DNA from 4 places in the Intestinimonas sp. HCP28S3_D6 genome. Region 2 is predicted to be linked to each of the others. Evidence: riboswitches for the same ligand, from Rfam matches in the RefSeq annotation. Region 2 holds a riboswitch; each other region holds the start of a gene.
The links. Region 2 has a riboswitch for cobalamin ahead of ACTNBK_RS03200 (energy-coupling factor ABC transporter permease). Riboswitches for the same ligand answer to the same signal wherever they lie in the genome.
Positions count from the first base shown of each region.

Region 1 (7,216 bases), on a different contig from region 2:
TGCCTTCCGAGGGCGGGAGTCCCAGCTTCGCTCCGTCCGGGCTGGCGAGGTCGTAGGCAACCTGGCTGTCGGCCACGCGGAGGGAGACAGAAATTGTTTCCTTCGCGCTCTCCAGCCCCTCGTAGTAGGCCGACCACAGCGCCGCCGCATGTCTCTGATATCCATTCAGGACAGAATCGGACACCGACGTCCCTATCGGACCGTGCTGCTGATAGTAGGATTGGGCTTCCTGGTAGGCCGTCTGGAACGCGGTAAAGCTCTCCTTTGTATAGTCGCTCTCATGTTCCAAAGCGCCCGCGAACTGAGCGAGCATACCGGCAAGCGACTGCCGATAGATCGACGCGCTGGTCACCTGATCGTCGCCGGTGTAAACAGCGTCCAGATCGCCGGCGGCAGCCAGCAACTCCTCCGCGTACTGCTCCACAGTGTCCTGATGCTCAGCCTTGTTCTCCATTGTGGGGTTCCCATCCTGGTCATAGAGGGAAGCGAGGTAAGCTTTGCCCTTCTCATAGACTGTCCTATACGCAGTCCAGGTCTCCGGCGTATAGTCCTCCTGCCGGTACCCTCGGCTTTCCACCTCCTGGATGGCTTCATACAGGACAGTGGCGTTGACCTGGGTGGTGGGGATCAGGTTGGCGATGGCTTTTTCCAGTTCCTCTGCCGCATCATCAATCGCACTCTGCGTGGCAGACTGACCACCGTTTAAGAGTTCAGTGGCTTGTTGATACGCAGACTGCATATCCAGCCAGAAGCCTTGGTTGCTGTAGTTTTTTCCATTCCAGCGATCATTTTTTGTATGGTATCCATCTGTTGGAACGGACTCCACTAATGCCTGTAAGCTTTCGGTATTCACTTCCGCAGTGGGAATTTGGACATAGACGATTGCTCGCGGCTTCGCAGTAAGCAGAATGAATCCTGAAACCCCTGTGAGGGGGATAGCTGCTTTCGCATTGTCATCTAATGTGTTCCATCCCTGAGCAGCAATGGCAGCTTTACCATCTACCCCTTGAAATTCTCCATTTTGTAAATAATTAGAAGTATCCGCTATAATCGCACCATGGTCATACGCCGTGCTTGACGCAATGCCAGTCCGCGCACCTCCTTTACTCAGTAACAGAACCGCTCCGACCTTGGAATTCCACGTATAGGACTGAACCTTTGCCCCTTCTGGCAATGCAGCTAAATAGGCATTACCACTATTAGGTCCTATCTTGGTTGTTCCAATCAGCGACAATTCTGCAACATGGGTTTCTGCAGCCTCTCCGATGGTATAAACTATATTAACAACTGCTTCATTATCTTGATCTCCAACCGCTAGTACCCCTGTTGGTATCCAGGAGATGCACATTCCCATTATGCACAGCAATGCTATAAAAGTTCTCATTTTCTTCATCATGTTCTTAAAATCGAAAAGAATCCCCCGGGAGCAAGCGAATACTTGCTCCCGGGGATTCTTTTCAGAATCTAATCAGAATGATGTTCGGAGACGCTGTACCATTTTGAGAGATAATCCGAACACAATTCGTGCCAGTAGGAATCGTATAACTGCCAGAAGTAGACTCATTTATATACAAATTCCCGCTGTCTACGGTTGCGGTGACTACGCTTCCCGCGCTCATCGCTCCAGTAGCAGAAATATCGTAAACAGTCACACTTCCAACTTTGGTCACTGTTCCACCCATATCCACCAATCCAGCAAGGTCCTGATTACCATCAATCAAAACAGAGGGTATCGCAGAGGTCCCTGTCCCAGTCCCCGTCACCGTGTAGATGCCGCAAACCTCAGCGGAGGTCTCACCGAAGATACCGGGTGTGGGGATGGTGGTGTTATCCGTGCTGCTCATCAGTGCGGATGTATATACCCGGATATAGCTGATGCTTGTAAGCCCCGCAGGCGTACCGTCCGGCTTTACCGCCCACGCAATGTCGAAGCCATCCCCGCCCTGCGTGGTGGCCGCGGCGGTGTAGGGATTGATCGCGGTGCCATAATTGCCGCCATTGATATGGACATCCGCATAGCCAAATTGATAGTCCGCAGTGGTGTCCGTGTCCTTCACCAGTGTAACGCCGGTATAAGTCACGCTGGCGCCGTTAAAGGCGGAAGCGCCGACGGTCTGATCGCTGGAGACGGCGGACGTCTTCCACACGCCGCCGTAGTTCGCCGTGGTGGGGAACCACGCAGCGGCGCCAGCCTTGAACGTCCCGGTGAGTGGGAAGGAAACGCCGGGATTGCGCCCGTTCGGATCCGTGATGCTGTACTGAATATCGCTCCCGCTCAGGGTATAGGTGATGTTCACATCGCGAAGCGTATTGGGGTCATAGTACAAGCTTCCGGCCAGCTCATACCAGGTCTTTCCATCTTCGGAGACCTGGACAGAGGCCGCCTCAGGGTTGCCGTTGAAGGCGTTGCCGTAGACGATGAAGTCCACGCCATAGGGATTGCTGGGGTCATCCTCGATATAGGCCTGGTTTCCTTCGCTGTCCCGCAGGGCATACTGGACGTAGCCGCCGCCGGCGCCCAGGGAGACGCCGGTAGAAGAAAACCCGCCCAGGATCTTGGGAGTGCTGCCATCCGTCGTGCCGCCGTCAGTATAAGGGCTGCCCCACATCGTACCACGGGCATACTGGCCCAGCGGCAGATAGCCCTGCAGGACTCCAGTGATGGCGCCGCCGGCCAGCTGCCCCTCCGGCGCATCAAAGCTCAGCGTATAGACATTGTTGCTCTGGGCCGCATTTTCCAGTTTGATCACAATGCTGCCCCCGCTGCTGTTGGTCACCAAATACTTGGTGCCACCCTCCGTTTCCTCCACAGGCGCGGACAGGGTGCCGCCAGTAATGGTGATTCCGTTGTCCTCGGCGCTGTCTACATAGAGGTAGAAGCCGGAGGGATAGTAGCCGTCCTCACTCGACACGATATCTCCCGTGTGATAATCATTGGAATTTACGTTTTCACTATCCCACACCACCGACAGGGCGCCGGCGGTATCCACGCTGATACGGTCATGGTCATTGTCCATCACCGCTCCCGCACTGACCGACAGCAAGCTGAATGCCATCGTCAGGGCCAGCAGCATGGCTGTGAATTTTCTCGTTTTCATACCCAAAACCTCCTTAAAAATATCCCGCTGGTTTAGGATCCCGCATGTTCTCTCGTGTTTCCCTGTCTGCCCTTCGCCTCCTCCCTCCGCCGGTCGATAGAGAAACCTCAATGGTTCAAATCCGTGTCCAGCCGCCAATGCGGCCGCCGCCGCGCTCCTGTCACAAAGCGCAGAGGCCGCCGTACCGGTGGCCCTTCCACACTTGATCCATTCCTTCCCGCCAGACACCAATACCGTTCCTGTGCAGTTGCCGCCCCGCATTGCTCCACGTCTCTCCGCCGTTGGTGGCTCGGCCGGTCTCCCGGCGTCCTGGCCTACTCCGCTCACGGAATATCGCTTTCGGTGCTGGGTATTCAGTTGTCGGCCGCAAACCGGCCATATGAGACGGGCAAAGGCCCGTTGGAATCTGGGAAAGGAATCGGCATAGGGGAACCCTATGCCGGAAGGAGGGGTTCCCCTCCTTCTCTTTATGGTTTTCCTGCCTTCTCCGGATGCTCTTCTGCCTCCTGATCACGGAGCTCCCGGGCGTAGAGCTGCGTCTGCCGCTCAAACTCGTCTTGAAAGATCTTCCGGCTGGTGATGGGCCTCTGCCGCTTCGGAGAAGGCAGCCCCGCCGCCGCGATCACATGTTTCCAACCGCCAAAACGGGAGGAGATGTAGGCCCCGCCGATGATCTCGCCGGCGTTGGGCGTAAATCCAAAGCGGACCGCCTCCTGTCGGACGTACTCCAGCAGCATATCGTTACTGTCCTCGGCATGTTCCTGTGCAAACTGTATGTTCAGAGCCCGCAAGGCCTCTTTGGTTCGTCCTATGACCTTTCGGTTAAATGACCGGCCTTCTTGGAATGTTTTATTCTCCACGGGCAGTCCCTCCAGATACAGGTACAGAGCGGTTCCCTCCGGCACCAAACAAAAAAAGACAGGCGCATAAAATGCGTCCGTCTTTATCCCCAATGGTATGGAAGAAAAAAGCGGACGTATCATCATACGTCCGCTTTTGCTCCTTTTCAGGGGGTGAAAGGGTACACTGATCCCGTGCACACCTCTCATCTGGCGTTTTTTGTCAGAGCAGTCCCGAAACCCGGGATTGAGCTCTTAGTAGGTCTTCTGACTGATGTGTCCCGACGGCCATATTGACCGCCCTTGCATACCCGCCGCCTTCCCAGCTAAGCCATTACGACCGCCAGTGACCTGCTTTCGCAGAAAACGGATATACTCCACAATCACAGCTATTGAATTGCGCGTCCCCGCAGCTTTCGCCGCGGTTCCTGCCGCAAAACATGTCCAGGAATTACACCTGATTCCCTTGTTCAGCCGAACAAGGATGCGTGTCCGCTCCGGTGTTCCGGAGCCGGGTCGCGCATTTGCCACAAAAGCCGGATGCAGTATTCAGTTTTGGGCATTTCCTGCCGGAACGAGAAAGCTCTGATACATATGGGAGAGGTCGTTCTTATCTGCATCAGATTATAGCACCGCAGAGTTCTTAAGTCAATAAATAGTTATCAAAAATCGCTTTTTCGTCAAAAAATGCGCGAAAACAAAGCCCCCCGGTGTTTTTCTTTTTAAAAAATCCGGCGGACCACTTTCCGCCGGATTACCCATGCAAAAGGTGGACGCAGTGCCGATATCTCCGCTTTAAAGGGTAAACCAACCAAAGCCTTTTCTGAACCTTCAAAAAAGACGAGATACCGACAAAGCATTCCACCTTGATGCTCTTGTCCGCCACAAGGTCGACATTCCTGGCTCACGGCTCCAAGCCGCACACAGTAGAGATAAGACTGCGCCGGAATTTCACCGGCTTGCCGTTTCAGACGCCCTGCGGCGCCACCTTATGACATTCCTGTATTTACTTATTGTAATCAGCATAGCAGTTTCCTGTTGTGCTGTCAAGTGTGGGATGCTTTATTGCTGCCTGATTTTCTTAATTTGATGCGGAGCCTCTGTGCTTCCGAGCCTGTGAGCGGCGCCCTGCCCAGTTGAAAGAGCGCATTCCGCAGTGAGCCGAAGTTTTCCGACAGCTCATTTCGCAGTGACGGAGAGAGCTCGTCCCGGAGCGGAGAGCGGCCCAGTCTACGGCAGATCTCCTCCAGGCGCGCCAGCAATTTGCTCTGTTTGGCGGTCGGCGCCTGTATCAAGGTAAGTACACAGCTCCCAGCACATATTCGCTGCTGGTACTCCCACTTTGCCCGCACCTCTTCATCTCCCGACAATGGTGTTAGGCCAGCAGCCTCCAGAATACTTCCCCAGCTTCGCCAGCCTGTGCGGAGTGTCAGCCGCAGTGGTTCCGGAACCTCTTCCCGCAGCGGGGTACGTCCCAAGCGTCCTGCGAGTCCCTCCAGCTCTTTTATCTGTTCGGGTTCCGGGGGCTCTGTGTGGAGCGGGTGGGCTTCCAGCCATTGGTCTAAGGTTTTCGCAGCCATCAGGACCTGATTCCAGGCACCAAAATGGGTGCGGAGCAGCTCCGCTTCTGGTATCTCACGCCGAAGCGGCGGTACCCCGCAAGTCACCCATCGCTCTGACAACGCCAGAAGTGCCCAGCCTGCCTCCGGCTGTTGTGTGAGCACCGCCATCCAGTCTGCTGTTACTGACTGTTTCTCCATGCCGTACCGCAACCCCGCCGCCCGGAGCGCGGCGGGCCAGGTTCCAAATCGGCGCTTCAGATACGCCCGGTAGAGCGGAAAAATATCCTGCTGTGTGGGCGTACGGCCCAATTCTTTTGCTCTTTCAGTTAGAATCGCCGCCAACTCCTGGATGGAATAGCTTTCGCAAATTGCCCGCCCCAACGGCTTATCTGGCGCATAATCCCGATATTCCTGCCGGAGATATGCTTCCGAAACTCCCTCTTTTGCCAGGCTCTCCACCACCTGTTGATAATAACACACTTCTTGCGGTGTTAGATACGGGGGATGCTTGATCTTTTCTCTGGCCATCATTTTCTCCTCTTAGAGCCGGCACTGTTCCGGCACATCTGCTCCCTCTTCTGCCGGCCACAGCTTCCTTCCTGACAGGTGAAGGATCTTTGTACAAAAATGCTTGCAGAGAGCCATGTCATGGGATATAAACAGGTACCCAAGTCCCTTTTCCCGCTGGATTTCCTGCAGTAAATGGATGATCTGGGCCTGTGAGATGACATCAAGCATAGAGGTCGGCTCGTCCAGCACCAGGAAAGAGGGTTCCAGAAGCATGGCACGGGCCAATGCCAAACGTTGAAGCTCACCGCCGCTGAGCTCCGCTGGTCGGCGCTCCAAATGCTCATCATAGATGCCATACCGCTCCAGATAGCCGCACAAAGTTTTCCGAGAGTAGGGCATCTTTAAGAATAGGTACGGCTCCTTCATGCTGTCCGCCAGTTTCATCTTGGGGTCAAAGGCCACCTCCGGGTGTTGAAAAAGGATTTGGATCCTTTTGCGGGGTTTGCCTCGGTAGGGGTAGGTCAGCTTTTCTCCATCCAACCGCACTTCTCCCGTGGTAACAGGGAAGAGTCCTGCCAAAATCTGACCAATGGTAGATTTTCCGCTGCCGCTGTCTCCAAAAACAGCCAGTGTTTCTCCTCGGTCAACCGTAAAAGAAATGTCCTCCACGATCATGGGTCCTCGTGCGAAATAGCGTTTGGATACCTTTATCGCCTCAATGAGCATACTTCCAACACCTCACAGCCCGCTCATCCACTTCAATCAGTGGCGGTGCCTTTCTACACTGCTCCGTTCTCCATACGCAACGGTCATAAAAATGGCATGCACTCTGGGCAATGGTATCCTTCCTGGGTGGTGCAAACCCCATATTTGCCTGTAGACCATTCTCTGGAAGAGCGTCCAGCATAGCTCTAGAATACGGGTGTAGAGGTTCGCCAAAGAAAGAAGTACTGTCACCGCTCTCAATCTGTTGGGAGGCATACATGACTACCACACGGGACGAAATAGTCTGTGCGAAGTGGAGATCATGAGTGACACAGAGCAGCGTGCGCTCTCCCAATCTCTGAAAGGCATCCTCTACCAGAGCGATGCGGTGGCGATCCAGGCCTTTGGTAGGCTCATCTGCCAAAACAAGTCCCGCCCCAGCAGCTATGCCCATGGCGATCAGCACCCGCTGGCGCATACCGCCAGAGAGTTGGAAGGGATA
Region 1 covers NZ_JBQHTM010000012.1:20,198-27,413, forward strand. The annotation lists gene ACTNBK_RS05935 (S-layer homology domain-containing protein) at 1-739, opposite strand, end outside; gene ACTNBK_RS05940 (hypothetical protein) at 1,458-3,098, opposite strand; gene ACTNBK_RS05945 (homing endonuclease associated repeat-containing protein) at 3,566-3,958, opposite strand; cobalamin riboswitch at 4,198-4,404, opposite strand; cobalamin riboswitch at 4,809-4,944, opposite strand; gene ACTNBK_RS05950 (homing endonuclease associated repeat-containing protein) at 4,984-6,027, opposite strand; gene ACTNBK_RS05955 (ABC transporter ATP-binding protein) at 6,040-6,684, opposite strand; gene ACTNBK_RS05960 (ABC transporter ATP-binding protein) at 6,725-7,216, opposite strand, start outside.
Region 1: another riboswitch for cobalamin. It lies ahead of ACTNBK_RS05945 (homing endonuclease associated repeat-containing protein); the one in region 2 lies ahead of ACTNBK_RS03200 (energy-coupling factor ABC transporter permease).

Region 2 (7,216 bases):
GGCGACATTGTAGGCGCCCGCGCGGTGTGGCAGGGGGAGTTGCTGGACTTCTCCGCCAATTTAAACCCTCTGGGTATGCCGGAGTCGGTCCGGAAGGCGACGGAGGACGCAGTCCGGGAGGCCATCCACTACCCCGACCCCCTGTGCAGAGCACTCTGTGCCGCCATTGCCCGGCGGGACAACGTGGCGCCGGAGCAAGTACTCTGTGGAAACGGCGCCGCCGATCTGGTCTTCCGGCTGGCCTTCTCCCAGCGTCCCCGCCGGGTGCTGGTCACCGCCCCCACCTTTTCCGAGTATCAGGATGCTGTTCAGGCCGCCGGTGGGGAGGTAGTCTACCACCGCCTGACACCGGAGAACAACTTTGATCTCACCGGGGCGGTGCTGGACGACCTGAATGACGAGTTGGACATGGCCTTTTTCTGCACCCCAAACAACCCTACTGGCCGCCTCATCGACCGGGACCTGATGCTGCGTATCCTGGAGCGGTGTCGGGAGAAAAACATCCGGGTGGTGGTGGACGAGTGCTTCCTCTCTCTGTCTGACCCGGGCGAGCAGGTAAGTCTGGCGGGAGAGCTTGAAAATTTCCCTAACCTGGTGCTACTTCGGGCCTTCACCAAGAGCTATGCCATGCCGGGACTGCGGCTGGGCTACTGCCTGAGCGCCGACGCCGCCCTGCTGGACGGGTTCTCTCGGTGCGCCCAGCCCTGGAGCGTATCCGGACCCGCCCAAGCTGCGGGCCTGGCCGCCCTGGCCGAGCCGGAGTACCCCGCCCGTGCCCGGCAGCTCATCGCCGTGGAGCGGGCCTGGCTCACCGACGCCCTCCGGGAGCTGGGATTCCAGGTTTTTCCCAGTCAGGTCAATTATATTCTCTTACGTGTGCCCGGGGTGGACGATCTGAAGGAGCGGCTGCTGGCCCACGGCGTGCTCATCCGCTCCTGCGCCAACTACGTGGGTCTGGAAAGCGATTATTACCGGGTAGCGGTGCGGCCCCACCGGGAGAACGAAGGGCTCATCGGAGCCATGAAGGAGGTGCTGTAAATGGCCAAGACCATCATGATCCAGGGCACCGCCTCCAACGCGGGCAAGAGCCTGCTGGCGGCGGGGCTGTGCCGGGTGTTCCGGCAGGATGGGCTGAAGGTGGCCCCCTTCAAGTCCCAGAATATGGCCCTCAACTCCTTTATCACCGCCGACGGCTTTGAGATGGGCCGGGCCCAGGTGGTCCAGGCCTACTGCGCCGGGGTAGCCCCTGATGTGCGGATGAACCCCATCCTTTTAAAGCCCACAAACGACACCGGGAGCCAGGTCATCGTCAACGGCGTCCCCCGGGGCACCATGGGGGCGGTGGACTACTTCCGCTACAAAAAGGCCCTCATCCCCGATATCATGGAGGCCTTCCACGGCCTTTCCGCCGAGTATGACGTCATCGTCATCGAGGGGGCGGGAAGCCCGGCGGAGATCAACCTGAAGCAGGACGACTTCGTCAACATGGGCATGGCCAAGCTGGCCAATGCTCCGGTGCTGCTGGCGGGGGATATTGACCGTGGGGGCGTCTTTGCCTCCCTCTATGGTACGGTAAAGCTGCTGGAGCCCGACGAGCAGGCCCGGATCAAGGGCCTCATCATCAACAAGTTCCGGGGGGACGTGGAGATCCTCCGCCCCGGACTCACCACCCTGGAGGAGCTCACCGGCAAGCCGGTGCTGGGCGTGGTGCCCATGCTGGACGTGGACATCGACGACGAGGACTCCCTCTCCTCCAAGCTCACCGGCGGGGAGCGGGTGGGGCGGTTGGACATCGCCGTCATCCGCCTGCCCCGACTCTCCAACTTCACCGACTTCAACCCCCTGGAGCGGATGGAGGGGGTGACGGTGCGGTACGTCTCCAACCCCGGCGAGCTGGGCCGCCCCGATCTCATCATCCTCCCCGGCACCAAGAGCACCATGGACGACCTGAAGTGGATGCGCCAGAACGGCCTGGAGGCCCTGGTGCTCAAGCACGCCGCCCGGGGCGGCGCGGTAGTGGGTATCTGCGGCGGCTACCAGATGCTGGGTCGGGTCCTCTCCGACCCTGACGGGGTGGAGAGCGGCGGCACCATGGCGGGTATGGGATTGTTGCCCACTGAGACCGTCTTCCTGGGGGAGAAGACCCGCACCCGGGTCAGCGGCGCCTTCCGCCGGGGCCAGGGCCTCTTCGCGGGCCTGGACGGGGTGCCCTTCCACGGCTACGAGATCCACATGGGGGAGACCACCTACCTGGAGGAGGCCGCCCCCCTCTCCCGGCTCACCTGCCTGGACGGAGTGGAGAAGCCGGACGGCGCCGCCCGGGGAAACGTGTGGGGCAGCTACGTCCACGGCATCTTTGACTCCGGGGCTTTTGCCCAGGAGCTGGTCAACGCCCTGCTGTCGGCCAAGGGGCTCTCCCCCGACGCCGCGGCGGTGGACTGGGAGACCTATCAGGAAGAGCAGTACGACAAGCTGGCGGCGGGTGTCCGGGCCAGTCTGGACATGGACCGGGTCTACCGGATTCTGAATGGCGAGGAATGAGCATATGAAAGTAGAATTGCAGCGGGTGGCCCCGGCGGAGATCGAGGCCCGGAGCATGGAGATCATCCAATCGGAGCTGGGAGAACGGACCTTCCCGGCGGAGGTACTGCCGGTAGTGAAGCGGGTCATCCACACCACGGCGGACTTCGACTATGCTGACAATCTGGTCTTTTCCCCCGGCGCGGTGGAGCAGGGCATCGCCGCCATCAAGGGCGGCTGCACCATCGTCACCGATACCCAGATGGCCCGGTCGGGCATCAACAAGCGGGTGCTGGAAAAGTTCGGCGGGGAGGCGGTGTGTTTCATGTCCGACCCCGACGTGGCCGCCGAGGCCAAGGAGCGGGGGGTCACCCGTGCGGTGGTCTCCATGGAGCGGGCCGCCAAACTGGACCGCACCTTGATCCTGGCCCTGGGCAACGCCCCCACCGCCCTGGTCCGGGCCTGTGAGCTGCTGGAGGAGGGGGCTATGAAGCCTGCCCTCATCATCGGCGCTCCGGTGGGCTTTGTGAATGTGGTGGAGAGCAAGGAGCTCCTCCTCACCGAGGATGTGCCCTATATCGTGGCCCGTGGGCGGAAGGGCGGCAGCAACGTGGCCGCCGCCATCTGCAACGCCATGCTGTACCTGGCCTCCGGCAACGCCCGGGAGTGACCGGGGGAGGGGAGACCACAATGACAGAGAAAGCGGTTTTGGTGGTGTCCTTCGGCACCACCCACCTGGATACCCTGGAAAAGACCATCCAGGCCATTGAGTGGGACATCGCCGGGCGGATGCCCGGCCGGGTCCAGCGCCGGGCCTTCACCAGCGGCATGATCCTGCGCCGCCTGGCCGACCGGGAGGGGTTATGCATCGACGACGTGCCCCACGCCCTGGAGCGGCTGGCGGGGGAGGGTTTTGCCGACGTGGTGCTCCAGCCCACCCACATCATGAACGGGGACGAGTTCGACAAGCTGTGCGCCCAGGCCGAGCCCTTCCGGGCGAAATTTGCCCGCATGTCCTTCGGCCGGCCCCTCCTCACCACGCTGGAGGACTACCGGGACCTGGCCGCCGCCCTGACGGAGCTTCTGCCGGAGGCGGAGGCGGACACCGCCCACGTCTTCATGGGCCATGGCACCGAGCACTATGCCAACGCCGCCTACTGCCAGCTGGAGTACATGCTCCACGACGGCGGGCGGACCGACGCGGTGCTGGGCACCGTGGAGGGCTATCCCGGCCTGGAGGAGGTCTTCCGGCGGCTGGGTGAGCGGGAAACCGTGAAGAAGGTGGTCCTCCACCCCCTGATGGTGGTGGCGGGGGACCACGCCAAGAACGACCTGGCCGGCGACGAGCCGGAGAGCTGGAAGAGCCAGCTGACGGAGCGGGGCTACCAGGTGTCCTGCGAGCTGAAGGGCCTGGGGGAGTATCCCCAGATCCGCGCCCTCTTCGTCCGACACGCCCTGGAGGCGGCAGAGGACCGTTGAGTCCGGGCACAGGCCCGTTCTCATAGTTCCGTACAGGGTGTCCCACGGGACCTAACAGGGAAGCTGGGTGAAAATCCCGCGCAGTCCCGCTGCCGTGAGAGGGGAGCCGCCCCGCAGATTTGCCACTGGGCCGGAGAAAGGAGGTCCGGGAAGGCGCGGGGACGGCGGTGAGCCTTGAGCCGGAAGACCTGCCCTGACGTATCCATCCTGCGAGAGACAGGAAAAAGGAGAGATCCCGATGAAGCAACGCAACTACACCAACGTGAGGCTCCTGGCGGCCATGGTGGCCGTGCTGGGCCTCAGCACCCTCAGCGCCTCGGCCATGCACATCGCAGAAGGCTACCTGCCCAAGACCTGGGCCTTTGGCTGGATGGCCGTCTGCGTCCCCTTCGTGGTGGCCGGTTTTCTGTCCATCCGGAAGAAGGTGGAGCGCAGCCCCAAGGCCAAGGTCCTGCTGGCCATGTGCGGCGCCTTCGCCTTTGTCCTCTCGGCCCTGAAGATCCCCTCGGTCACCGGCTCCTGCTCCCACCCCACCGGCGTGGGCCTGGGTGCCATCCTCTTTGGGCCCACCGCCACCACCATTCTGGGTCTCATCGTGCTGCTGTTCCAGGCCCTGCTCCTGGCCCACGGCGGTCTCACCACCCTGGGCGCCAACGTCTTCTCCATGGCCATCGTGGGGCCCATCGTGTCCTGGGCGGTCTATCAGGTCCTGAAGAAGGCGGGGGCCAAGCCGGCGGTGGCCGTGTTCTGCGCCGCCGCCCTGGGCGACCTGCTGACCTATGTGACCACCTCCTTCCAGCTGGGCGTGGTCTACGGGAACATCGCGGAGTATCTCACCATCTTCGCTGTGACCCAGATCCCTCTGGCCATCGCCGAGGGCCTCCTCACCGTGGTGGTCTTCAACGTGCTGGAGAAGTATTCCGCCGCCGAGCTCCATGAGCTCGCCGTGCTGTAAGGAGGGGAAACAACATGAAGGTATGGCAGAAAAACCTGATCCTCATCGGCCTTGTGATCGTGCTGGCGGCCTTCCCGCTGTGGTACTGCCGGGGTGCCGAGTTCGGCGGCGCCGACGGCATGGCGGGGGAGCTCATCGAGGAGACCAACCCCGACTATGAGCCCTGGTTCCAGCCCATCTTCGAGCCGGCCAGCGGCGAGGTGGAGTCCCTGCTCTTCGCCCTCCAGGCCGCCATCGGCTCGGGCATCGTCTGCTTTGTGCTGGGCCGGGTGACCGCCAAAAAGCCGGAGGATAAAAAGAAGGTGTGACCATGGGGACGGACCGATATGCCTATCTCTCCCGCCTCAGGCGGGTGGACCCGGTGGCCAAGGTGTGGGTCTCCCTGGCGGTACTGCTCCTCTGCCTCTTCAGCGAGAGCATCGCCGTGGGCCTTGTGACCCTTGTGGTCATGTGCGTCCTCAACGTGGCCCTGGGGGGACAGCGCCCCGGCACCGTCCTCCACTTCATGAAGGTGCCCCTGGCCTTCCTGGTCATCGGCTGCCTCACCATCGTCATCCGGCCACTGGGGGCGGAGGAGCCGGCCCTGGGGTCGGTGCTCCTCTTCGGACGGTTCCGCTGGGGCGTCTCCCGGCTGTACCTCCACACGGGCCTCATGGTCTTCTGCAAGGCCATGGGCGCCATTTCGGCCATGTATTTTCTGGCCCTCAACACCCCCATGACCGACCTCATCCTGGCCCTGGAGCGGCTCCATGTCCCCAAGCTGCTGGTGGAGCTCATGGAGCTCATCTACCGCTTTATCTTCGTCCTCATGGACACCGCCGGGCGCATCCGGGTGGCCCAGGAGTCCCGGCTGGGGTACGGCAGCTTCCGCAAGAGCCTGGACCACATGGGGGACCTGGTGTCCCTGGTCTTCCTCCGGGCCTGGCGGAAGGGGGACAAGGTCTATACCGCCCTGGAATCCCGGGGCTATGACGGCAGTCTCACCACCCTGTCCGCCGCCTACACCGGCGGCGGGCGGATGTATGCCTGGGGGGCAGCGGCAGCCGCCCTCCAGGTGGTGACCCTGCTGCTGGAAAGGAGGCTCCTCGCGTGAGCTATGCCATCGAGGCCCAGGACCTCTACTATACCTATGAGGACGGGACGGTGGCCTTGGACCACATCTCCCTCCGGGCGGAGCGGGGGAAGATCACCGGCATCCTGGGGGCCAACGGGGCGGGGAAGTCCACCCTCTTCCTCAACCTCAACGGCGTCCTCACCCCGAAAGCGGGGACGGTGACGGTGAACGGAAAGCGGGCGGTCTACGACCGCAAGGGTATCCGGGAGATCCGCCGCCAGGTGGGCATCGTCTTTCAGGACCCGGACGACCAGCTCTTCTCTGCCGACGTCTACCGGGACATCTCCTTCGGGGGGGTGAATCTGGGGCTGCCCGAGGAGGAGGTCCGCCGCCGGGTGGAGGCGGCCATGGAGCGCACCGGCGTGAGCGCCCTCCGTGACAAGCCCACCCACGCCCTGTCCTTCGGGCAGAAGAAGCGGGTGGCCATCGCCGGCGTGCTGGTGATGGAGCCCAGCGTCATGGTCCTGGATGAGCCCACCGCCGGTCTTGACCCCCAGGGAGTCAGCGACATCATGCACCTTCTGACCGAGCTGCGGGACAGTCTGGGCATGACCATCCTCATCGCCACCCACGACATGGACATCGTCCCCCTCTACTGCGATTATACCTACCTCCTGGGCGGGGGCAGGGTGATCCTGGAGGGGACGCCGGAGGCGCTCTTCGCCCAGCCCGAGGAGCTGCGGAAAAACCATCTGCGCCTGCCCCGGATCGCCCACCTCATGGAGATCCTGCGGGAGCGGGACGGGCTGGACACCACCCCCACCGCCGCCACCATCAGCGCGGCACGGCGGGAGATCAATCGACTGTTACAGGAGAAGTGAAAGCATGGAGAGAGGTAAGCTGTACGGCGTAGGCGTGGGCCCCGGAGATCCGGAGCTGGTGACCAAAAAGGCGGAGCGGGTCCTGGGGGAGGCCGATATCGTGGCCGTCCCCGACAAGGGCGCGGGGGAGAAGACCGCCCTCAACATCGTCAAAGACATCGTGGCGGGGAAGGAGCTCCTCTACTGTCCCACCCCCATGGTGCGGGACCGGGCGGTGCTGGACGGCTGCTACGAGCAGATCGCGGGCGACATCTGCGCCCTGCTGGACGAGGGCAAGAACGTGGCCTTCATCACCCTGGGGGACCCCACCGTGTACTCCACCTATAT
Region 2 covers NZ_JBQHTM010000005.1:92,048-99,263, forward strand. The annotation lists gene cobD (threonine-phosphate decarboxylase CobD) at 1-1,038, shown strand, start outside; gene ACTNBK_RS03185 (cobyric acid synthase) at 1,039-2,541, shown strand; gene ACTNBK_RS03190 (precorrin-8X methylmutase) at 2,546-3,190, shown strand; gene ACTNBK_RS03195 (sirohydrochlorin cobaltochelatase) at 3,211-3,999, shown strand; cobalamin riboswitch at 4,018-4,208, shown strand; gene ACTNBK_RS03200 (energy-coupling factor ABC transporter permease) at 4,238-4,954, shown strand; gene ACTNBK_RS03205 (energy-coupling factor ABC transporter substrate-binding protein) at 4,969-5,262, shown strand; gene cbiQ (cobalt ECF transporter T component CbiQ) at 5,265-6,047, shown strand; gene ACTNBK_RS03215 (ATP-binding cassette domain-containing protein) at 6,044-6,889, shown strand; gene cobI (precorrin-2 C(20)-methyltransferase) at 6,894-7,216, shown strand, end outside.

Region 3 (7,216 bases), on a different contig from region 2:
GCAGTCCGGTTACAGCGTGGGTGCCACCCTCACCCAGGTGGCCCAGCGGCTCATTGAGTTGGGCTGCGTAGAGGCCGTGGCTCTGGATGGCGGCGGCTCCACCACCATCGGCGCCACCATGCCGGGGTCCTCTGCCATGGAGATCCTCAACTCCCCCTCCGACGGCAGCCTGCGCACCGTCAGCAACGGTATCTTCCTGGTCTCCAGCCTCAAGCCCAACGGGGTGCTGGACCACTACTATGTCACCCCCTACGACTCGGTGGTCCTCTCCGGTACCCAGTTGGCCCTCACCGCCACCCCGGTGGATGAGAACGGCTACACCTTCTCAGACAGCACCGCCGTCTCCTGGTCCATCCGCAACGGCGACGGCATCGTGGACGTAAACGGCGTCTTTACCGCCGGCAGTGAGAGCGGCACCACTCAGGTCACCGCCTCTGCCAACCGGGCCGAGGGCAGCGCCTCCATCACCGTGGTCAAGACTCCCGACTCCATCTCGGTGACCAACCAGGCCACCGGGGCTCCCGTCACCTCCATCGCCCTGGACCCCCAGGAGAGCATCGATCTCACTGCCAGCGCGGTCTGGAAGAAGATCGCACTCACCAGTCAGGACACCTGTTACACCTGGTCGGTTGACCCCGCCGTCGGCACCGTGGATGAAAACGGCGTTTTCACCGCCGGTGCCAAGAGTGCCACTGGCAATCTCACTGTCAGCGCCGGCGGTACCTACATCACCATCCCCATCACCGTGGCCGGCCACATCAACACGCTGGACGATTTCGAGACCGATGAGGGTCTCTCCGCCCTCACCAGTTCCTCCAACGCGGTGATCAACCGGGAGTCCTCCGGCGATCTGGTGCGCTACGGTAAGCAGAGTGCCCGGGTGGATTACAGCGCCGGCGAGACCGGCTCCGCCTCTCTGGGCTCCTCCCTGGCCATCCCCACCGGCGACCGCTACCTGAGCATGTGGGTCTACGGCGACGGCTCCGGCAACACCCTCACCGCCACCATCGCCGACGGTGCCGGCATCACCAGCGACGTGGTTCTCTCCGCTTTGGACTTCACCGGCTGGAAGCACCTGACCGCCGCCCTGCCTGAGGGCACCGCCGCCCTCCAGGGGCTCACCGTGGTCTATGGCGGCGGCGAGAAGGCCATCGGCACCATTTATCTGGATCAGTTCACCACGGCTACTGAGGCGCTGACCGACGAGACCGTCCCCACCGTTACCGTGACCGCCGAAAACGGCAAGCTTACCGGCTACGTCTCCGACAACGTGGACAAGGACTTTGCCAAGTCGGCCATCACCTTGACCCTGGATGGCAAGAGTGTGAACTTTACCTGGAATGAGTCCACCGGCACCCTGACCTATACCCTCCCCATCAGCGACGGCAAGCTCCACCGACTCACCATCACCGCCGTGGACCAGAGCGGCAATGTGGGCCGCGGCTCCTACAACATCCTTCCCACCATCAACGAGGACGGCTCCACCACCTCTCAGAGCCCCTTCGTGGATATGACCGCCCACTGGGCCGACCTCTACACCACCTACCTCTATGACATGGGTGTGGTTCAGGGTGTGGAGTCCAGCTCCGGCCTTCTCTTCCAGCCCGATAAGAACATTACCCGGGGTGAGTTCTCCCTGATGGTGGCCCGCTGGATGGGTCTGGATCTCACCGCCTATTCCGATGTCACCCTCCCCTTCGCCGATCTGGACACCACTCCCTCCTGGTGTGTGGACGCCATGAAAGCCATGTACGCCGAGGGCATCATCAAAGGCAGCCTGGATAACGGCGTCCTCATGGGCCGGGCCACCGCCTCCATCAGCCGGGCCGAGGCCATGACCATTCTGGGCCGCATCCAGGGCAAGGGCTATGTGACCCAGTCCCTGACCTTCAGCGATACCGCCTCCGTCCCCGCCTGGTCTCTCCCCTACGTGGAGTCCCTGGTGGGCCAGGGCATTATTTCCGGCTACAACAACCAGCTCCGGCCCAATGACTCCGTCACCCGGTCCGAAGTGGCCAAGATGCTCTTCTACCTCATGTAACCACCGTTTTTCCGCTCCCCGCCGTCTCACGACGGCGGGGAGTTTTTTTCCACCGCTCCGGCGCCTGTGGGGGAAAAGTCCACTTGACAGGGCAGGGAAAAGCCGCTATGATGATAGGTACCGGAGGGAACTTCCCCCCGGTGCAAGTGAATATCTCTGGTACGCAGGTGCGCCGATGGCGCTGCACAAGGGAAGCCGGGTGAGAATCCCGCACAAAGCCGTTGCTGTGTTGGCGGAGGGGTCCCCAGATGTCACTGGAGTAAGTGCTCCGGGAAGGCGGGGACCGCGCTGGACGCCGAAGTCAGAATACCTGCCTGCGTATGACGCACACAAAAACCTCTCCGAGCCTGGGAGGGTGCCGCGCTTCCGCCCTGTCTGGCGGGGGGCCATTGCTGCACGCTGTTCAGGCCGTGCAGCTTTTTTGCTGCCTGGAGACCGCCACGATGGAAAGGAGTCCGCCATGAGTGAACGTGACCGCGCCGGCGCCCCCAACTGGAAAGGTAAGGCCTTTTCCTTCTTCTCCCATCTCCAGTGCGAGTATTTCCCCTGCCATCCCACCAACGACCCGGACAATTTCAACTGTCTCTTCTGCTACTGCCCCCTCTACGCCCTTGGACCCGACTGCGGCGGCAACTTCCGCTACACGGAAAAGGGCATCAAGGACTGCAGCCGCTGCACACTGCCCCACCAGAGGGACAACTACGGCTATGTAACCGCCAAGTTTCAAGAGATCGCCCGCCGGATGGCAGAGGAGCGGGAGCGGCCCCGCTAAACACACCCCTTTTACGGGAAGGGGGACATATCACATCCTGCCATTCCTGTTTGTAGGATACGCGAAAAGGGTCCCGGACACCATGTCCGGGGCCCTTTTTGTCCGGGCGGCACGCCGTCTGCGCCCAAAAAACAAGTCCCATTTTGTGGGTTTCCGGTTGCGCCCCGGGCCAAAGCTGGTATAATAGTGCCCAGATGATTTTGGGGAGCCCCCGCTCCCCTTCACCAAAGATCGGGAGGGAACCACCTATGTGCATGGAGATCCGAGACAACACCCTTTATTTTGACGGCTGCGACACCACCACCCTAGCCAAGACCTACGGCACCCCGCTGTACGTCTACTCTCAGACCGCCCTAGAGGGACGCTTCCAGGCCCTTCACACCGAGTTCCTGGACAAGTGGGAGAACACCCGTGCGGCCTATGCCGCCAAGGCCTTCTGCACCCCCGCCCTGCTGCGGCTGGTGAAGGACGCCGGCCTGTGCGTGGACGTGGTCTCCGGCGGTGAGCTCACCTGCGCCCTCTCCGCCGGCTTCCCCGCCGAGCGCATCGAGTTCAATGGCAACAACAAGCTGCCCGCCGAGCTGGAGCTGGCGGTGGAGAGCGGCGTGGGCCGCATCATCATCGACGGCCTTCAGGAGCTCTCGTTGCTGGAGTCTATTTGCGCCCGGAAGGGCAAGAAGATGAAGGTCCTCTACCGGGTCACCCCCGGCGTCAAGGCCGACACCCACGACTACATCATCACCGGAAAAAAAGACTCCAAGTTCGGCATTCCCCTGGACGAGGACATCATCTACCCCGCCATCAAGGCCGCCATCGATTCCCCCTGGGTGGACCTGCTGGGCCTCCACTTCCACGTGGGCTCCCAGCTCTTCGAGGTCCGGCCCTACCTGGAGGCCCTGGAGGTGGTACTTGGCTTAGTGAAGGAGACCTGGAACCGCTACCACTTTGCCATGACCGAGCTCAACGTGGGCGGTGGCTTCGGCATCCGCTACACCGACGAGGAGCCCAGAGGATACGGCTGGTACCTGGACCCTCTCATGGAACGCATCGACGCCTTCTTCCGGGACCTGGGCCTCCCCCGTCCGGCGGTGGTCACCGAACCCGGTCGCAGCGTGGTGGGCGAGGCCGGCATCACCCTCTACACCGTGGGTTCCATCAAGGACATCCCAGGCGTTCGGAAGTACGTGTCCGTAGACGGTGGCATGACCGACAACATCCGTCCCGCCCTCTACCAGGCCAAGTACCGGGCCATCGCCGCCAATAAGGCAGAGGCTCCCACCACAGAGACGGTGACGGTGTGCGGCAAGTGCTGCGAGTCAGGAGACGTCCTCCTCCGGGATGCCACCCTCCCCGCTCTGGAGGCCGGAGACATTCTGGCCGTCCTCTCCACCGGCGCCTACGGCTACTCCATGGCCAGCAACTACAACTCCAACCCCATCCCGGCGGTGGCCCTGGTGAAGGACGGCCGCTCCGGACTCATGGTCCGGAGGCAGACCTGGGAGGACCTCCTCTCCACCAGCTGCGATCCCGGCCTGTAAATCAGCAGGAATCCATCCCCTCCGGCTGTTGCCGGAGGGGATGGACCTGCTTTTTGTCGTGTTCTCTCTGTTTTCTGTGGAAATCGCACAGCCTGCTGGGTTTGTATTTGTGCATTCTTATAATTTTTTTGCAGACCTGAATTTTCACCTGTTCTTTTGCTATGAGATGTGCTAAACTAAATAGCGTGAAATTGACTTGGCAACGGCTGTAACGAAGTGCTTGTGCGCACGGGCTGGTTACGGCGGTTGCTTTTCTTTTTACCAGCACATATTTGCCTAAGGGAGGAGCACATCATGTACCGTATCGTAGAAAAAACACCCCTAAACCCCACCGTCACCAAGATGGTGGTGGAAGCCCCCCTCATTGCCAAAAAGGCCCTGCCCGGCCAGTTTGTCATTCTGCGGGCCTGTGCCGACTCCGAGCGCATCCCTCTCACCGTAGCCGACTACGACCGGGAAAAGGGCACAGTCACCGTCATCTTCCAGATCGTAGGCGCCGGCACCATGGAGCTGGACGCCCTGAAGGAGGGCGAGTCCCTCCACGACTTCGTGGGTCCTCTGGGCCGGGCCAGCCAGCTGGACGGCCTCAAGAAGGTCTGCGTTGTGGGCGGCGGCGTGGGCTGCGCCATCGCCCTGCCGGTGGCCAAGGCCCTTCATGAGAAAGGCACCGAGGTCCATAGCGTGGTGGGCTTCCGGAACCAGGATCTGGTGATCCTGAAGGACGAGTTCCGCGCCTGCAGCGACAAGTTCGTCCTCATGAGCGACGACGGCAGCTGCGGCCGGAAGGGCCTGGTCACCGCCGCCCTGGAGGAGCTCATCGCCTCCGGTGAGCAGTACGACGAGGTCATTGCCATCGGGCCCCTGGTGATGATGAAGTTCGTGGTTGCCGTCACCAAGAAGTACAACGTCAAGACCGTGGTCTCCATGAACCCCATCATGATTGACGGCACCGGTATGTGCGGCGGCTGCCGTCTCACCGTGGGCGGCAAAACCAAGTTCGCCTGCGTGGACGGGCCGGAGTTCGACGGCTTTGAGGTGGACTTTGACGAGGCCATCCACCGGGGCGCCATGTACAAGGACTTTGAGGTCCACGCCCGGGAGGAAGCCTGCAATCTTTTGAACCAGGAGGTACGCTGACCATGGCCAATATGAGTTTGACAAAATGCCCCATGCCCAGCCAGGACCCAGAGGTCCGCAGCCACAATTTTGACGAGGTGGCCCTGGGCTATACCGCCGAGATGGCCGTAGAGGAGGCCAAGCGCTGCCTCAACTGCCCCAAGAAGCCCTGCCACAGCGGCTGCCCCGTGGGCATCGACATCCCCGCCTTCATCGGCAAGGTGGCCGAGGAGGATTTCGCCGGGGCCTATGAGGTTCTGTCCCAGTCCACCACCCTGGCCGCCGTCTGCGGCCGGGTCTGCCCCCAGGAGAGCCAGTGCGAGGGCGTGTGCGTCCGGGGCGTCAAGGGCGAGCCGGTGGCCATCGGCCGCCTGGAGCGTTTCGTGGCCGACTGGCACCGTGAACATGCTCACGAGGAGCCGGTGAAGGCCGCCCCCAACGGCCACAAGGTGGCGGTGGTGGGCTCCGGCCCCAGCGGCCTCACCTGCGCCGGCGACCTGGCCAAGCTGGGCTATGCCGTCACCGTCTTTGAGGCCCTCCACACCCCCGGCGGCGTGCTGGTCTACGGCATCCCCGAGTTCCGTCTCCCCAAGGAGCTGGTCCGCAAGGAGATCGCCACTCTGGAGGCCATGGGCGTGGAGTTCCAGACCAACATGGTCATCGGCAAGGTGCTCACCGTGGACGAGCTCATGGAGGACATGGGCTACGAGTGCGTCTACCTAGCCTCCGGCGCCGGTCTCCCCTCCTTTATGGGCATCCCCGGCGAGACCCTCAACGGAGTATACTCCGCCAACGAGTACCTCACCCGGGTCAACCTGATGAAGGCCTACCGGCCCGACAGCCACACCCCCATCGCCAAGAGCAAGTCTGTGGCCGTGGTAGGCGGCGGCAACGTGGCCATGGACGCCGCCCGCTGTGCCAAGCGGCTGGGGGCTGAAAACGTCTACATCGTATACCGCCGCAGCATGGATGAGCTCCCCGCCCGTAAGGAGGAGGTGGAGCACGCTCAGGAGGAGGGCATCATCTTCCGCCTGCTCACTAACCCCGTGGAGGTCCTGGGCGACGAGACCGGCCACGTCAAGGGCATGAAGTGCATCCAGATGGAGCTGGGCGAGCCCGACGCCTCCGGCCGCCGCCGCCCCGTCCCCGTCCCCGACAGCGAGTTCGTGCTGGACGTGGACACCATGATCATGTCCATCGGCACATCCCCCAACCCCCTCATCCGCTCCACCACCCCCGGCCTGGAGACCAACAAGCACGGCTGTATCGTCACCAACGGCGAGGACGGTCTCACCAGCCGCACCGGCGTCTATGCCGGCGGTGACGCCGTCACCGGCGCCGCCACCGTCATCCTGGCCATGGGCGCCGGCAAGCAGGCCGCCGCCGCCATCCACAAGTACATCCAGGAAAAGTGAGCCCTTTTCCCCCACAGATGTGACAAGTCTCCGCCCTGCTGTTCCTCCGCTCTTGTGGAACCTGCCGTTTTTTTCAAATTAGCAAAAAAACACTTACGAGGGCAAAAAAATGGGCTAGAATAGGGGCATAACAGTAGTCGCAGTGAAGAAGAAGGTCGCGAGACGAAGGTTTCGCGGCCTTCTTTTTTTGCGCTGCGGCTCACATCTCATTCTGGAAAGGAGCCTCCCCCATGCCCCAAACCAAATTTCAAAACGTGGTCTTCACCATCATCATGGCCGTCATTATGGTCTACGGTATGATCGTCTACAATGTGGCCCTCAATACCGGCGGTGT
Region 3 covers NZ_JBQHTM010000025.1:29,809-37,024, reverse strand. The annotation lists gene ACTNBK_RS09750 (phosphodiester glycosidase family protein) at 1-2,041, shown strand, start outside; cobalamin riboswitch at 2,190-2,373, shown strand; gene ACTNBK_RS09745 (cysteine-rich small domain-containing protein) at 2,502-2,813, shown strand; gene lysA (diaminopimelate decarboxylase) at 3,062-4,351, shown strand; gene ACTNBK_RS09735 (sulfide/dihydroorotate dehydrogenase-like FAD/NAD-binding protein) at 4,646-5,488, shown strand; gene gltA (NADPH-dependent glutamate synthase) at 5,491-6,882, shown strand; gene ACTNBK_RS09725 (DUF2798 domain-containing protein) at 7,113-7,216, shown strand, end outside.
Region 3: another riboswitch for cobalamin. It lies ahead of ACTNBK_RS09745 (cysteine-rich small domain-containing protein); the one in region 2 lies ahead of ACTNBK_RS03200 (energy-coupling factor ABC transporter permease).

Region 4 (7,216 bases), on a different contig from region 2:
TGATTTTGGGCGCGATTCAGGACCTGTCTCTTCCTCCAGCAGCCGCCCGTCGCTGTAACGCAGGCACCGCCGGAGCCGGGCCTCCCCCCGCTTGATGGTGCGGGAGACCGTGGACTTGTTCACCCCCATCTGCTCGCCGATCTGACGCATGTTCAGGCCCTGCCCGTAGTAGAGCAGCAGAAACTGCCGCTGGCGGGCGGTGACGTCCTGCCGCAGCGCCTTGGCCAGATTTTCCTTGAGCTTGTCCAGCTGCTGGACGTTGTCGGCCGCCATCTCTCTGGTATAGACCGCCATGTCGGCGGCGTAACTCAGGCCCCGCTTATAACGTGTATTTGCCATTGCGGCGATACCCCCTGTCATAGTAGCGTTCACACAGGACGGCCAGATCCCTGGCCTCCCGCCACATGACCGTGAGCATGCGGATTCTACCCTCCATGGTGCTCCTCTGGTCAGGGTCCAGCTCCGGCAGCTGCGCCTGGAGTTCCCTCAGGCGTTGCCGGAGAACCGTTGCCTGGGCCCGATATTCGACGGAAATCTCAATCAGTGTCATCGTTTGCTCTCTCGTCCTCCAACCCTTGTTGTTCTGCGGCACAGGCCGGACACAGGCGGCCGCCGTTCTCCCAGAGAACGGGGTCATACCGGTACAGCTCCCCGCCGCAGCGCCGGCAGTAGGCCGCCGGCCTGGCGCGCTGGACGTCCCGCAGCGGGTACGCCCGGGTCCTCCCTCTCCTCGTCATGCTCCTCCCCAAAAAAGTTGCACGTTTTTTTCTTTTACCTGTTGACAATCAGCCTCCTTTCTGCTAGAATAAACGTCGCTGCGGACGAGCGCACATCTCATCTGCTGGTGTAGCTCAGCTGGTAGAGCAGCTGATTTGTAATCAGCAGGTCGGGGGTTCGAATCCGTCCACCAGCTCCACAACTTCATATGGAGGAGTTCCCGAGTGGCCAAAGGGGGCAGACTGTAAATCTGTTGTCGTCGACTTCGGTGGTTCGAATCCACCCTCCTCCACCACGTCGGAGCAAAGTTCGCTTTGCTCCGACGCTTTTTTATGCTTTGCATGAAAAAGCGTCATCCGCCCGCTTCCTTGCTCCTCCTCTCCAAACCGCAACCGCTACGCTGGGTTGCGGTTTGGTGGCCGCCCTGCGGGCGGCTTTTCATCTGCGGTGACCCCGTCAGGGGTTGCCGTTTTTCTTTTGCGAAGGTGGATTCGAAAGCCGGCTCTTGGCGGTGCGCCGGTGGCGCGCCGCAACCGGCGCGGTTTTTCCGCAGAAAAGCGAATCCACCCCCACTGTCTCCCCTTTCTATCTTTCTGACAAGAGGTAAAAGTGGAACAGAAAACAGAATTTTCTCCATCTTTGTGCACAGTGTGTGGAAGTAAAAAAGCTCCTCATCTCCTCTCTCCGTACCGCCAAAAGTGGTACCACTCAGAAACCGCCCCGCTGATTTTATATAGAACATATGTTCTATATCGTGCATGTATCATAGCACCATTTCGATACCAACGTCAATGCAACTTTCCGGTTTTTTCCTCGCTCCCTCCCCGGAAAAGTACGCAAAAAAGGACCGCCGTTCTCTCGAACAGCGGTCCTTTTTCATTTCGATTGGTCCTCAGACCTCCATGATGACAGGCAGGATCATGGGGTTGCGCTTGGTCTTTTTGTAGAGGAAGCCAGACAGGTCGCTCTTGATCTCGCCCTTGATGGCGGACCAGTCGGTGGTGTGGGTGCGCTCGCAGCGCTCCAGGGCCTCCACAGCCACCCGGCGCAGCTCCTCCATGAGCCCCTCGGACTCCTTGACATAGACGAAGCCGCGGGTAATGATGTCGGGGCCGGAGACCACGGCGCCGTTCTCGCCGGACATGGAGGTGACCACCACGATCATGCCGTCCTCGGCCAGGTGCTTCCGGTCACGAAGAACCACGCTGCCCACGTCGCCCACGCCGTAGCCGTCCACAAAGACCTTGCCAGCGGGGACAGTGCCGTTGAGCTTGATGGAGTTGTGGGTGACTTCGATGATCTTGCCGATGTCACTGATGACGATGTTCCGGGGGTCCATGCCCATCTCCTGGGCCAGCTTGGCATGGATCTTCAGGTGGCGCTGCTCGCCGTGGAGGGGGATGAAGAACTTGGGCTTGACCAGGGCGTGGATGATCTTCAGCTCATCCTGGCAGGCGTGGCCGGAGACGTGAAGCTCCCCTGCCCGCTCGTTGACCACCTCGGCCCCTTTGCGGTAGAGCTCGTTGATGACGTTGCCGATGGAGTTCTCGTTGCCGGGGATGGCGGAGGCGGAGAGGATGACCCGGTCGCCGGCCTGGATGTCCACCTGCTTGTGGGTGGAGAAGGCCATGCGGGTGAGGGCGGACATGGTCTCGCCCTGGCTGCCGGTGGTGATGATGCACACCTTGTTCTTGGGCAGGCTCTTGATGTGGTTGACGTCCACCAGGGTGCCCTCAGGGATGTTCATATAGCCCAGCTCGGTGGAGACCCTCAGGGCGTTCTCCATGCTCCGGCCGGTGACGGCCACCTTCCGGCCGTACTTGGCGGCCACCGAGATGACCTGCTGGATGCGGTCCACGTTGGAGGCGAAGGTGGTGACGATGATGCGCTGGTCGCAGCCCCGGAAGAGGGCGTCGAAGGAGGCGCCCACGCACCGCTCGCTCTTGGTGTAGCCGGGCCGCTCCACGTTGGTGGAGTCGCACAGCAGGGCCAGGACCCCCTTCTTGCCCAGCTCTCCCAGCCGGGCCAGGTCGATCATGCCGCCCTGGATGGGGGTGGAGTCGATCTTGAAGTCGCCGGTGTGGATGACGGTGCCGATGGGGGTCTTGATGGCGAAGGCCACGGCGTCAGCGATGGAGTGGTTGACGTGGATGAACTCCACGGAGAACTTGCCCGCCTTGACCACCTCGCCGGCCTCGCAGGTGATGAGCTTGGTCTTGTCCAGGAGCCGGTGCTCCTCCAGCTTCAGCTTCACCAGGCCGGCGGTCATGCGGGTGGCGTAGATGGGGGCGTTGACGCTGCGCAGCAGATAGGGGATGGAACCGATGTGGTCCTCGTGGCCGTGGGTGAGGAAGATGCCCCGGATCTTGTCCTGGTTCTTGATGAGGTAGGTGAAGTCGGGGATGACCACGTCGATGCCGTACATATCGTCGTCGGGGAAACCCATACCCACGTCCACCACGATGATGTCGCCGCCGTACTCATATACCGTCAGGTTCTTGCCGATCTCGTTGAGACCGCCGAGAGAAATAATCTTCAGTTTTTCTGCCATAAAAGTATGCTTACACTCCTTTTTTCAGTCGATGGATGGAAGGGATGCAGGCACAGGGGCGCAGCAAAACAAAGCCAGAGATCCGCTCCGCGCTTTCCGGCCCTGCCTCGCCGGAAAAAGAGAGCGCTCCCCCGCTGGAAGCCGCGACGCCCTATCCTGTTTTTGCCTTATAATCAGTGCCGGAGCACATAAAGCCATAAAAAGACGGTCCGTCCCCACCGTTGGAGCGGCGGGGGAAAATGACCCATTACGCGTAGTATACCACATTCCACAGGGAAAGTATACAAGAAATTTGTCCGTTGCCCCATCGAGAAGGATTGCGCTTCCAGTGGAGATATGCTATACTGGCCGTGCTGAACTGAATATGCTGCGTCTGGTGGAGCAATGCGCTCTGAAAAGGGAAGCGGGGTGAGAGTCCCCCACAGCTACCACTACTGTGTAAGGCGACAACTGGCCATATGCCACTGTGTAAACGGGAAGGCGGCCACGCGGATGAACCGAAAGTCAGGAGACCTGCCAGACTGCAATACGGGGGAGATTTTCCGGGTTAGGGGGAATTGCCTTACTTTCAGGATCTTGCTCTGTATGCAATTCAGGGCAGGATTTTTTTATTTCCCATACGGGAAGAGAAAGGAAGGCATCCCATGAAAAACCTGTGGAAACGCACCGCCTGCGGCCTGTTAGCCGCACTGATGCTGCTGGGCGCCGGCTGCTCCGGCCAGCCCGCAGCATCTCCCGCCCCAGCCGAGACCACACCTGTCCCCTCCGAGACGGCGGAGCAGACCAAGACCACCACCTTTGTGGACGATCTGGGCCGGGAGCTGGAGCTGGAGCTGCCCATCACCCGGGCCTGTGTAGCCAACCGCTACAACAACGAGCTCATCCGGGCCGTGGGCGCCGGAGACTGCGTGGTGGGCGTGGATATCTACACCTCCCAGGACAGCGTGTACTGGCCCCAGTTCGGCGAGGATGAGACCTTCGGCAAGGACGAGTACGACTATGAAAAGATCGTCTCCCTGGCCCCCCAGGTCCTGATCGTGCCCAAAAACGGTAAGGTGGAGGAGTCCATCGAGGCCCTGGAGCCCTTCGGCATCCAGGTGGTGGTCATCACCGGCTGGGACAACTCCGACGTGCCCAAGCAGATCCGCCTGTGCGGCACCCTCTTCGGCAAGGAGGAGCAGGCCGAGGAACTGGTGGACTTCTATCAGGGTCCGGTGGACTACATCAACCAGCAGCTCCAGCAGGTGACAGAGCGCAAGACGGTCTACTGGGAGTACGGCGGCGACTACACCACCTGTATCCCCGGCACCTCCAATGACGGCTGGCACAACATGATCCTCATGGCCGGCGGCGAGAACATCTTCGGTGACGCCTCCCTGGCCGGCAAGGACATCGACCCGGAGCAGATCCTCCTGGCCGATCCCGACCTCATCGTGAAGATCTACGCCGGCGAGGTGGTGGGCAACAGCGGCGTCTTTACCGCCCCGCCCCAGGAGGAGTTCGCCACCAAGGCGGAGGAGATGCTCAAGCGGGAGGGCTGGAGCGACCTGACCGCGGTGAAGGAGGGCAATTTCTACCTCAACACCGCCTTTATGAGCGGCGGTCTGGGCAAGATGATCGGCGCGGCCTACATGGCCAAGTGGCTCTATCCCGACCTGATGACCGAGCTGGACCCGGACGCCATCTTCACCCAGTGGATGGCCTATCAGGGCTTTACCCCCAACGCCCCCCACTACTACCATATGCCCGCCCAGGATGCGGCCGCCTGAGCCGGAGGAGCGGACCGCCGCCCTCAGCGGCCGCTATCTGGCCCTGAGGGCCCGGAAACGGCTATGGCTGTGCCTGGCAGTCCTGCTGCTCCTGGCCGCCGCCCTGGCCGCCTGCTGCATGGGGGTGGCCGACCTGACCCCCGGCCGACTGCTCGCCACCTGGCTGCCGCCCCTGCGCCCCCTTCTGGGGAGCGCCCCCCTCACGGAGACGGAACAAAACGTCCTGCTGATGCTGCGGCTGCCACGGGTGGCCATGGCGGTGGTGGCCGGGGCCGGATTGGGCTGCACCGGCACCGTAATGCAGGCCATCACGGGAAACGCCATGGCCAGTCCCTTCACCACCGGCCTCTCCAACGCCGCCGCCCTGGGCGCGGCGCTGGTGGTCCTCTTCGGCGGCTTCCCGGTCTATCTCCAGGAGAGCGCCATGGTCCTGGCGGCCTTTATCATGACCATGCTGTGCGCCGCGCTGGTCTACGGCATCTCCTCCCTGCGGGGCCTTGGGCCGGAGACCCTGGTCCTCACCGGCATCGCCCTCAACTACCTCTTCAGTGCCGTCAACTCCAGCATGCAGTACATCGCCAACGAGCAGCAGCTCCCCGCCATCATCCACTGGACCTTCGGCAGTCTCACCGGCGGCAGCTGGTGGGACGTCGCCATCATGGCCCTCTTCCTGGCAGTGGTCTACCCTCTCTTCGCCTCCCGGGCCTGGGCCATGAACCTCATGTCCTCCAACGGCGACGAGAGCGCCGCCGCCCTGGGGGTCCACGTGCGCAACACCCGCCTGGTCCTGGGCGTGGGCGTGGCCTTTCTCACCGCCTCCGTGGTCAGCTTCACCGGCATCATCGGCTTTGTGGGGCTGGTGGCCCCCCATATTGCCCGCTTCCTCATGGGGGGAGACCACCGGTATCTCCTCCCCTTCTCCGCCCTGTGCGGGTCCATTCTGGTGCTCGTCGCCGACACCGTGGGGCGGGTGGCCTTCTCCCCCACCACCCTGCCGGTGGGGATCGTCGTCTCATACGTGGGGGTTCCCCTCTTCCTGTACCTCATTCTGAGAGAGAGGTGGGGCAGAGCATGAGCGCTTTGGAACTCTCCGGGCTCTCCTTCTCTTACCGGCAGCACCCCGTCTTCCACAGCATCTGTCTTTCTGTGGAGGAGGGCCGTTTCTGCGCTCTGCTGGGGTCAAACGGCGCCGGAAAGACCACCCTGCTCAAATGTGTCAACCACCTGCTCCGGCCAAGCGAAGGCCGGGTGCTGTGGCGTGGTGTGGACACCGGCCGTCTCACCATGCGGGAGCGGGCCCGGATCTACGGCTACGTCCCCCAAAATACCCAGGTCAGAGCGGGACTCAACGTTTTCGAAACCGTCCTCTCCGGCCGCCTCCCCCACATGGGCCACCGGGCCTCCCCCGCCGATGTGAACGAGGTCTCCTCCCTGCTGGAGGAGCTTGGTCTGGCAGAGCTGGCTTTCCGCCCCCTCCACCAGCTCAGCGGCGGGGAGCGACAGCGGGTGCTCATCGCCCGGGCCCTGGCCCAGGCCCCGGAGGTGCTGCTTCTGGATGAGCCCATCAGCAGTCTGGATCTCCGGTATCAGTACGAGATCATGGACCTGCTGCGCCGGGTCTCCCGGGAGCGGGGACTCACCGTAGTGGCCGTCCTCCATGACCTGAACATGGCGGTGGAGTATGCCGACGAGCTGGCCCTTCTGAAAGCCGGACAGCTGTACGCCAAGGGGACGCCCCGACAAGTACTGACGGAACAGGCCGTGGAGGATGTATTCGGCATCCGCATGGAGCTGATGACCATAAAGGGCCGTTCTGTCCTGCTGCCGGTCCGGGACGCCGTGGCGCCCTCTTCCCCGTGATCTTCTCCTTTTCAAGGGGCACTCCTTATGCTACAATGGAGAGACCATTCTGACTTTTGAGAGGAGCTGTCTGCATGGAGGAGATCCGGCCCGGCCGTTACCGCCACTTCAAGGGGAAGGAGTACCGGGTGCTCTACACCGCCCGCCACTCCGAGACCCTGGAGCCCATGGTGGTCTACCAGGCCCTCTACGGGGAGCGGGGCATATGGGTCCGCCCCGCCGCCATGTGGGGGGAGCACGTGGAGCGGGAGGGCTATTCCGGCCCCCGCTTCACTTATCTGGGCGAGGAGGCATAAACCGTGAACATCCAGATCTTTGG
Region 4 covers NZ_JBQHTM010000002.1:90,260-97,475, reverse strand. The annotation lists gene ACTNBK_RS01490 (sigma-70 family RNA polymerase sigma factor) at 1-339, opposite strand, end outside; gene ACTNBK_RS01485 (hypothetical protein) at 320-550, opposite strand; gene ACTNBK_RS01480 (hypothetical protein) at 537-737, opposite strand; tRNA gene ACTNBK_RS01475 (tRNA-Thr) at 841-916, shown strand; tRNA gene ACTNBK_RS01470 (tRNA-Tyr) at 928-1,012, shown strand; gene ACTNBK_RS01465 (ribonuclease J) at 1,610-3,268, opposite strand; cobalamin riboswitch at 3,626-3,804, shown strand; gene ACTNBK_RS01460 (ABC transporter substrate-binding protein) at 3,913-5,037, shown strand; gene ACTNBK_RS01455 (FecCD family ABC transporter permease) at 5,024-6,112, shown strand; gene ACTNBK_RS01450 (ABC transporter ATP-binding protein) at 6,109-6,897, shown strand; gene ACTNBK_RS01445 (DUF1653 domain-containing protein) at 6,972-7,193, shown strand; gene ACTNBK_RS01440 (arsenate reductase family protein) at 7,197-7,216, shown strand, end outside.
Region 4: another riboswitch for cobalamin. It lies ahead of ACTNBK_RS01460 (ABC transporter substrate-binding protein); the one in region 2 lies ahead of ACTNBK_RS03200 (energy-coupling factor ABC transporter permease).